4 regions of the Paenibacillus sp. NRS-1781 genome follow, and region 1 is predicted to be linked to each of the others. Evidence: riboswitches for the same ligand, from Rfam matches in the RefSeq annotation. Region 1 holds a riboswitch; each other region holds the start of a gene.
What was found. Region 1 has a riboswitch for thiamine pyrophosphate ahead of thiC (phosphomethylpyrimidine synthase ThiC). Riboswitches for the same ligand answer to the same signal wherever they lie in the genome.
Positions count from the first base shown of each region.

Region 2: linked by a shared signal. The riboswitch ahead of ACIFO6_RS21760 (thiamine phosphate synthase) and the one ahead of thiC (phosphomethylpyrimidine synthase ThiC) in region 1 are both predicted to bind thiamine pyrophosphate.
Region 3: linked by a shared signal. The riboswitch ahead of ACIFO6_RS19705 (hydroxyethylthiazole kinase) and the one ahead of thiC (phosphomethylpyrimidine synthase ThiC) in region 1 are both predicted to bind thiamine pyrophosphate.
Region 4: linked by a shared signal. The riboswitch ahead of ACIFO6_RS14365 (ABC transporter substrate-binding protein) and the one ahead of thiC (phosphomethylpyrimidine synthase ThiC) in region 1 are both predicted to bind thiamine pyrophosphate.

Region 1 covers NZ_JBITPI010000012.1:7,954-10,153, forward strand. The annotation lists gene thiC (phosphomethylpyrimidine synthase ThiC) at 1-748, opposite strand, end outside; TPP riboswitch at 930-1,042, opposite strand; gene ACIFO6_RS03585 (IclR family transcriptional regulator) at 1,150-1,893, opposite strand; gene ACIFO6_RS03590 (alpha/beta hydrolase) at 2,193-2,200, shown strand, end outside.
Region 2 covers NZ_JBITPI010000063.1:107,484-109,683, forward strand. The annotation lists gene abc-f (ribosomal protection-like ABC-F family protein) at 1-610, shown strand, start outside; TPP riboswitch at 699-807, shown strand; gene ACIFO6_RS21760 (thiamine phosphate synthase) at 1,075-1,689, shown strand; gene thiO (glycine oxidase ThiO) at 1,754-2,200, shown strand, end outside.
Region 3 covers NZ_JBITPI010000053.1:10,990-13,189, reverse strand. The annotation lists gene ACIFO6_RS19710 (fibronectin type III domain-containing protein) at 1-677, opposite strand, end outside; partial or broken gene ACIFO6_RS19705 (hydroxyethylthiazole kinase) at 933-1,208, opposite strand; TPP riboswitch at 1,272-1,381, opposite strand; gene ACIFO6_RS19700 (metal-sensitive transcriptional regulator) at 1,568-1,834, opposite strand; gene ACIFO6_RS19695 (DsrE/DsrF/DrsH-like family protein) at 1,911-2,200, opposite strand, start outside.
Region 4 covers NZ_JBITPI010000038.1:54,897-57,096, forward strand. The annotation lists gene ACIFO6_RS14360 (MTH1187 family thiamine-binding protein) at 1-3, opposite strand, end outside; gene ACIFO6_RS14365 (ABC transporter substrate-binding protein) at 270-1,316, opposite strand; TPP riboswitch at 1,521-1,630, opposite strand; gene ACIFO6_RS14370 (pyridoxamine 5'-phosphate oxidase family protein) at 1,840-2,200, shown strand, end outside.

The DNA of each region.
Region 1 (2,200 bases):
TCCATTCACGCGTCGTATGGATGTTACGGCCTGTGGACAGGTCCATGACCGTATCCGAGCCCCAGCGTACAGCCCAGGTCATTTTTTCCACTTCCTCCTCGATGGAGGACGTAACCGCAGAATTACCAATGTTCGCATTAATCTTCACGTGAAAATGACGACCAATCACCATCGGCTCACTTTCCGGGTGATTGATATTTGAAGGCAAAATAGCTCGCCCTGCCGCCAACTCCTGCCGCACAAACTCAGGCTCTACCCCTTCGCGGATGGCCGCAAATTCCATTTCGGGCGTAATGATCCCTTGCCGAGCGAAATGCATTTGCGTTACAGTACGCCCTTGCCGCGCACGGAGCGGACGGTTGGTGACGCCGGGAAATTCAGCCGTCTCCCGTTTGGAGCCGGGTTTCAGCCCGTTATCCTCCGGCTTGACGGCACGCCCCTCGTAAGCCTCCACATCGCCCCGTTCCAGTGCCCAGGCTCGCCGTAATGGAGGCAAGCCCTGACGGATATCGACCTGATAGGCTTCGTCGGTCATGGGACCGCTCGTATCGTACACACGTAACGGCTCATGCTGCTCCGTGCCCTGTGGCGTATGTGTGGGATGTAGCGCGATTTCACGCTCCGGCACGGCAATGCCCGGCCGCGTGCCTTGAATATACACCTTGCGGCTCCCTGGAAAGGGCTTTACCCCTCCGGTCTGTTCATCCACTGCGTTCCCTGCTGTTCCCTCTGTTTCTGTCGGTTTCATTGTCCAATCCTCCCGTTTCGATGAAATGACACACCGATCCGAACCACCCCAGGCTGGCTGATCTATGCAAAAAAGCCGGTTCCCCAGGGAACCGGCTAATCTAACGAAACAGCTATCCAGACGGCTACGCACGCGGAAACATACTCCGATGCGTTGCCGTAGACAGCGGCTGCGTATACATTTCAATGGCCGATTACTTCCCTACGCTGGTATGATCCAGATCAGGTGCAAAGGGTCCGGAATCTAGTGCGATTCCATCTCAGCCCGGCATTACAGGCTCCCCCAGTAACTCTGTTAATTCTATTCGTATGAGGCGGCTATATAGGACAACCCGCCATCCCCATCAGACTACTTCAAATTTGCGGCTTTGGCAACCCTTCCCTGGTCCCTTTTTCCAAAAATTATGGAAGCATAAGCCCCATTTCCTTGGCAGCCTCGATCAAAATCGGTGCAAAATCATGCAGCGTCTCGGGCGCTAGTCGGCTGACCGGACCGGATACAGACAAGGCCGCAGCGACCTGTCCCTTCCGATTCACGATAGGCGCAGCCACAGCAGCAGCGCCCGGCTCACGTTCCTCATAGCTGGTCGCATAGCCCTTCTCGCGAATATCCTGCAATTGAGCCTTATAAACCTCCGGATCTACCGAGGGCGGCCATTCGTCCCCGCTTAGCAGGACTTCCAGCTCCTGCGGCGGCATAAAGGCCGCCAGTACCTTGCTGGAGGCTCCTACAGCCAGCGGCATGCGCGCACCCACTGGCGCAACGCGACGGATCGCCTGATTGCTCTGCACGGCCTGAATGCGGATACGCATGCTGCCATCGCGCAGGTATAGGCTGACCGTTTCGCCCAGACGGTCACGCAATCCTTCCATCGCTGGCTGTAACAGGATCGCCGGCTCGTCGCTTTGTGACAGATGGGTGGATAGCTCCCATATCCGGATGCCAAGCCGATATTTTTCCGTTGCGGGATTCCGAACGACAAAGCCCCGATCCTCCAGCGTGGTCAGCAGCCGATGGACGGTACTTTTATGTAAACCAATTTTGGAGGCAATCTCTGTCAGGCCCAGATCGGAATCTCCGGTAAAACACATCAGTATATCAAGCGCACGCTCCACGGCGCGAACGGTTAATTTACGGTCTTCCATTGTGAACCGCTCCTCTTTGTTCCATATTCGTTTCACACCATGAAACATGGTTACATAAATTATATAGAATAGTCGTGGCTACTGTAAACCAATGTTTTTGTGACAGCCATATTACAGAACGAGGACAAACATCGACAATTCTTTGCATCATTTTTACTTTTCCGGTTCAGCCGTTGACTTTGGATAACACGCATCATACGATAATAGGTATCAATACGGGCATAGACTATCATTTTCAAGTGAAATTGTACCTAGAATTATATGAAACGAAGTTCATTTTTATATAAGGAGGCTCTTACATGATTTC
Region 2 (2,200 bases), on a different contig from region 1:
TAAAGAAGCGCGTGCGAGTGGGAAAACGGTGTTTGAGGGTATTGATTTTGAAATTGGCTACACCCATGCTCTGTTGCCTAGAATGTCCATGACGATTGAACGTGGCGATAAAATTGCGATTGTGGGCTATAATGGTGTCGGTAAATCGACATTGCTCAAAACCATTCTGGGAAAAATTCCGCCGATCAGCGGCAAGACCTATCAAGGGGATTTCTTGCAGTCAGCTTATTTTGAGCAAGAGGTACGAGCAGAGAAAGTTACACCGATTGAGGATGTGTGGAATGAATTCCCGCACTTGAACCAGCATGAAGTACGGGCGCATTTGGCGCGTTGCGGTTTGAAAAATGAGCATATCACCCGTCCGCTATCCGCGCTCAGTGGTGGTGAGCAGGCCAAAGTCCGCCTATGCAAACTGTTAATGCGGGAAAGCAATTGGGTGCTTTTCGATGAGCCTACCAATCACTTGGACATCAAAGCGAAGGATGAGCTGAAGCGTGCCTTGAAGGAGTACAAAGGAACGGTGCTGCTCGTATCTCACGAACCGGACTTTTATGAGGATTGGGTAACCAAAACGTGGAATGTGGAAGAATGGACAAGTAAAGTCAACTAAATATCCAGTTCTGTACCAAGCTTCACAAGAAGCAGGGTTTGCAGGATTAGGAAATTATGCTAAGCTATCTTTAGCTGATACAATAAAATAGTTACACTAGGGGAGCCGCCCATGCGGCTGAGACGGAATAACCGGATTTCGGACCCTTTGCACCTGATCTGGGTTATGCCAGCGTAGGGAAGTGAGCGCCATACAAACGAGGTAACGAATTTATTACTTTGTTTGTATGTGGGACGATATACGTATACGGATATAATGATCCGTTTGGTTATTGGACGTACGTTAAACCACTTCCTTCGGGAAGTGGTTTTTTTGCGTTTTCGTTCGTATTCATATACCGTACCCCTTCATTTTTTTGCTGGTAAACGTGGTTAGTCCATAACGTATAGCACGATATGAGACTGTAAAGATACAGGGTCAGCTTACAACCATTTAGTCCATTGTGAGGTGAGAATAAGATCGAATTGCACGTAATTACGATGGAAGGCGACTCCAGTGCACATGCACATACTGCCCAGGTGGCTGCTGCTATTCATCCGTATGTTCATTATGTACATGTGCGCTTGAAGCAGAAGAGCGCATCTGAATTGCTCGATTTAACCCGCAGTATGGTGAATCGAGGAGTTCCTTTACAGCAAATTGCAGTAAATGACCGGGTGGATGTTGCTTTGCTGACCTCCGTTGGAGCTATCCAGCTACCGGCTGACGGATTACCTGTTGCAGCTGTCAAAAGCTTACTCTCAGAGGATATGCGCTGTGGGGTGTCGGTGCATTCCTTGGAGGAGGCACAGGCTGCCGAACGGGCAGGAGCGCATTATGTACTCTATGGACATGTGTATGAGACTCACTGCAAGCCTGGTGTTACTCCGCGAGGTATAGCACAGCTTGAGCGCATAAGCAGGTTGTTGAGCATCCCTGTGATTGCTCTAGGCGGCATACAACCACGCCATATTCACGAGCTGTATACTGCGGGTGCAAGTGGAATTGCCGTAATGTCCGGCATCTGGAAGGCAGAGTTCCCTGTTGCGGCTGCGAGGGCATATAGGCGGATGACAGATCGAGTAGTTCACGGCCTGTAGTGGTGAAACGAAAATAGGAGTTTGCTGCAAGCACAATCGTAAGTGGAGGGGAGAGATGAAACATATGCCAGAGATAAAAACAAAGGCACCAGCTATTGGACACGCTGAATGCTTGATCATTGGTGGAGGTGTTATCGGTAGCTCGATTGCTTATCATATGGCCAAGGAGGGGCGCAGTACGATATTGCTGGAGCGCTTCATTCCGGGCGAGGGAGCCTCAGGAGCTGCGGTCGGGATGCTGGCAGCAGAGAGTGATGATTTCACCGACCCGGAGTTGGCACAGTTCGCTCGCTCAAGCCGGGATGCATTTCCCGAGCTGGTTCGTGACCTAGAGCGTTTGTCCGGTGTTCAGGTAGAATTCCGAACAGAAGGATTTGTGACCCCCTTCCGGTCTGAAGCCGAGGGACAAAGACGCTGGGCTGCGGCTATTGCGCGAGAGGATGATCATCCTGTTTGGTGGGATGCCAAAGAATTGGCCCGCCGAATTCCAGGTTTGGATGGTCAAGCGATC
Region 3 (2,200 bases), on a different contig from region 1:
GTGAGCGCTGTAGTCGTAACCGGAATACTGACCCCTCCAGATATATTGCCGGATTTGTCCACTGTTTTAACTGTTACTTTATAGTTTGTCGAAGCAATCAATCCACTGAACGTATAGGACGTCCCTGTAGTTCGCTGCACCTCTTTGTCATTTAAATAGATAATGGCTTGGCTCAGGTCAGCATCCTTCGGTAATATATAATTCACAGTAAAAGTGTTGTAGCCCACATTCGCCGCTGTCAGCCCGCTTACCTCTCCTGGTGGTGTCTTGTCCACAGGAGCATCAACGGAAGCTGTTTTAGTCTGTATTATATTACCTTGAGATTCACTCCCACTCTTACCCACTGTCTTTACTCGGAAGGTATATGTCGTATTCGGCTGTAAGCCGCTCAGTGTATAAGAGTTACTTAGAATGTTATCTACATACACGTCGTTGCTGACACCGATCACCTTTACATGGTCAAAATTGATGTCAGACGGGTTGGTCCAAGACAAATTCACCCTTGTTGTATCTAACGGGGCCGCTGTCAGATTGTTCACCTCTGCTGGTGCAATACTCAGAGCAGCGAATTGGCTCGCCACCGCATCCGTCCCTCCCCAGATACCATATCCCGTATTTAAAATCAGTGTAGCCGTTGCGAACGGAGCCATCCATTGGCGCAAACGCTTCTTATTCATGATCTATGCTCTCCTTGATAACAATATGTATTTGTCTAACCCGTAAGCAAGCTTACAAAAATCTACTGCTGCAATACACCATTGGCAATATATGGTGTGAGCAGTAGGTGTCCATTTAATAGTTATCGGAATACTTATAGGAAATGTTTAGATCGTATGATTTATGCTTGATTTCAGAATATCCGATCTAGCGGGCGCACCCTACCGTACTGGCGCACATCGTCCGGCGTTATAGCAAACAGCATATTAAGCAGCTCGATCTGAAGTCGCTCCCGCACCCACGGGATCTAACAGCACGGGTACCCCATCCACAATCATAGACTCTACGAGTTCTTCATTCAACGTACCGATGTTAAGTACAAGCGCCCCCGCAATCCGGGCCATATCTGCGACTTCCTCTTTGGCGTGTGCCATAACTGGTGAAGCGCCGAGCGCGAGCAGTCCGTTCGCTGTGAAATTAGTGACGACCATATTGGTTATATTGTGAATGAGCGGATTCGTATCCCGCATATTATGTAGCAACAACGCCATTGTATCTAACACAAAAAACAACCTTCTTTCTTCAGGAGCCTGTGAAAGACTGTTGGCTTATACATATGTATGCACTTATATCCCTACGCTGGCATTATCCAACAGGTTCACACGGTCTACGACGGTTTAGTCGTACTCTCAGACTGCTTCCACAGGCTCCCGTTATATTTTTAAAAAATCGTGTTTATTTTAATCGAAATTTAGGCGCTTATGTCCAGTATTCCTTATGTATAGAGGGCAATAATTTTTGAAATAATATTGCCCTAAGAAAAAAAATTATGCTTCTGCATACCATAAGCGTTTTTTGCTTCGGATCAAGCTCGTGTTGTCTTTCCAGCAATTGACCGAAAATGACCTCCTTAACGGCTTTTTACGAGAAGCTGAATCGCTTCCTTAACAAGTTTATCTGTATCTCCACCAGCTTCTTGCTCTTCCAATATACAACGTTGCAGATTCTCTGCCACGATTTGGGCAATCGCTTTATCTGATGCGTTGCGTACGGCAGATAACTGGCTTACTACGTCCTTGCAGGACTGTCCTTCATCCATTAAACGAAGCACCCCTCGCACCTGACCCTCAATTCTTCTCAGGCGCGTTTTCAGTTCATCACTATAATTGTAATCCATAAGGTATAGACTCCTTTTTGATTTAATCATATACATGTATAGGTATATTATAAACCAAAAAAATAATTAGGACACCCTAAATGAATAGATTTACCTTGCCCTGCGAAGCATCCCCCAGGTAGGCAGCTACTCCGGCATATTCCAAACCGTCCATCAGCTCTCCCTGTTGCAGTCCTAGCAGATCCATGGTCATAGTACAGGCCACCAGCTTGATCCCCTGCTCTTGCGCCAGCTCAATAAGCTGAGGAAGGGAAAGCGCATTATGCTTTTTCATGACATGCTTGATCATCTGCGGTCCGAGTCCTGCAAAATTCATGTTGGATAATGCAAGCTTTTGGGGTCCGCGCGGCATCATCCAACCAAAGG
Region 4 (2,200 bases), on a different contig from region 1:
CATGTGAATTCACCTGTCCTTTATTTGGAGTGTTTTTAGGGAAATATGGTGGTTTAAGGGGGGGAGACCGCTTCGCTTCTTCAGATTCAAATGTAACGCTACGCTGCCAACCGCCTTAAAAGCACCATATTTTTGGGTTTTATTGGTGTGGCATTTTTATAAAAGCGAAACAAGCATAAGAACGAAGTAGGCGGAATGGTGCTTTACAAGCGAAGCACCATCCGACTGCGTAGTGGCGCAAAGGCTACTTTTAAGCTCGATTTACAAGATCAGCGCTTGGGCAGGAAGTCGTTGGTGAAGGCTTTATTGACTTCCAAAGGCTTGCTGAGCAGCTTGCGCTCGTACATCCAGTCCGAGTAGTTTTTCCAGACCTCCGTTTTTTGTACGCCCCATTGGGCGGCATCGTCCTGATAACGCGGGCTTAGCCATTTTTGGCTGGCGAGTACCAGCTTTTTATCCAGTTCCGGAACCGCTTTGGTCAAGATGTCTGCGGCTTCTTCCGGGTGAGCGATGGTATATTCATAGCCTTGGGCGGTCGCGTCCATGAAGGACTTGACCAGCTCGGGATCATTTTTAATGGTCTGTTCGTTGCTCACGATGACGGGTGTATAGTAATCCAGACTTTTGGAATAATCTTTTACATACAGCATATCCAGTGGTTCACCCCGTAGTTGGGCTTCAATCCCGGTCCATGCGTAGAAAATCCAGGCAAAGTCGATATCCCGCTTCACGGCTGTAAAATAATCGGCATTGCCCATGTTAATGATCTTCACCTTGCTTACATCGCTCTTGTCTGCGTCCATGATGGATTTCATGACCGCTTCTTCTACGGGCGAACCCCAGCCGCCGTATTTTTTACCTTCAAAATCCTTCGGGCTCTTAATCCCGCGGTCAACCGGGGCTGCGAAGCCTGATGTATTATGCTGAATGACCGCAGCGATGGATACGAGCGGTACCCCTTGCGTACGAGCTTGTGTGACGCCCTCCTGATAACTGATACCAAAAGGTACAGCATTGGAAGCAACCATTTGATCGGCTCCGCCCGAACCGGGCTGAACGATCTGGACATTCAAGCCTGCTTTTTCGTAAAATCCTTTGTCCTTGGCGACATAGAGTCCCGTATGATTCGTATTTGGCGTCCAGTCGAGCACGACTTTTACATCCTGGAGTCCCTTGGTCGGGGAGGTCGCTTGGGTATTGGCGGCAGGAGCCGCACCTTGTGGCGCAGAGGAGGAGCTTCCGCCGCAGGCGGTCAGAGTCAGGGTCATGAGCAACAGGCTGATCAGCCCCAGGCTTAACATTTTCATGCGCTTCATCGTTGTTTTCTCTCCTTTTATTACCCGTAATCCGTCGGATCAGACAGCTTATGTTTCCCATTTTACAAAAATAACTTCTGCCGGACGCTATCTGTTCCAACAACAACATCATCCTCAACAAAAAAAAGCGCCCCGATGTTCCGGGACGCTTGCGCTTGTATATACCAAAGTAAGGGATGGCCCACCGTAGTAAGAAAAAGGGGGCGCATCTTGCTTAAGCATTCCTACGCTGGCATTACCCAGATCAGGTTGTAAGGGTCAGTGTCTTGGGACACACTCTCAGCCGGCCGATTCCAGCACCCCTGGCATTGTATAGTCAAATGGGTTATTCATTCGGGTTTACTACGACGATTATATGCCTAGAAGGCGGGTCTGTCCAGCATGGGGGAAGAAGTGACGGTTCATTTGCCGCACGTCAGGGTACACTTTTATTGTGAGCTTTGTTCTGAAAATGACTATGATCCTTCGGTTCAAGGCATGGCATTCACAGGAATTCTAATTTGCGAAAAGGAGTTGTTGTACCGTGGGTAAAACGGAAACATTGGATCGCAGCCAACTGGAACAAGCCATTGTAAAGGCTTTGGATAACAACAAATTTTGCTCGTTGGGTACGGTGGAGGGCGGCAAGCCGAAGGTACGCTATATGGCTCTTTTTAACGAAGGGCTGAACATTCATCTCGCGACAGATCGCAAAACACATAAGGTGGAAGAGCTGAAGGATAATCCAAACGCTTATCTGCTGCTGGGCTATGAGGTTGGCGGTACGAAGGAAGTCGTGGAGGTTGAGGCTACTGTCCGGGTAACAGCTGACGAGGAACTCCGTAAACAAGTGTGGAATGATTCGCTAAAGGAATGGTTTTCTGGCCCAGATGACCCCGATTATG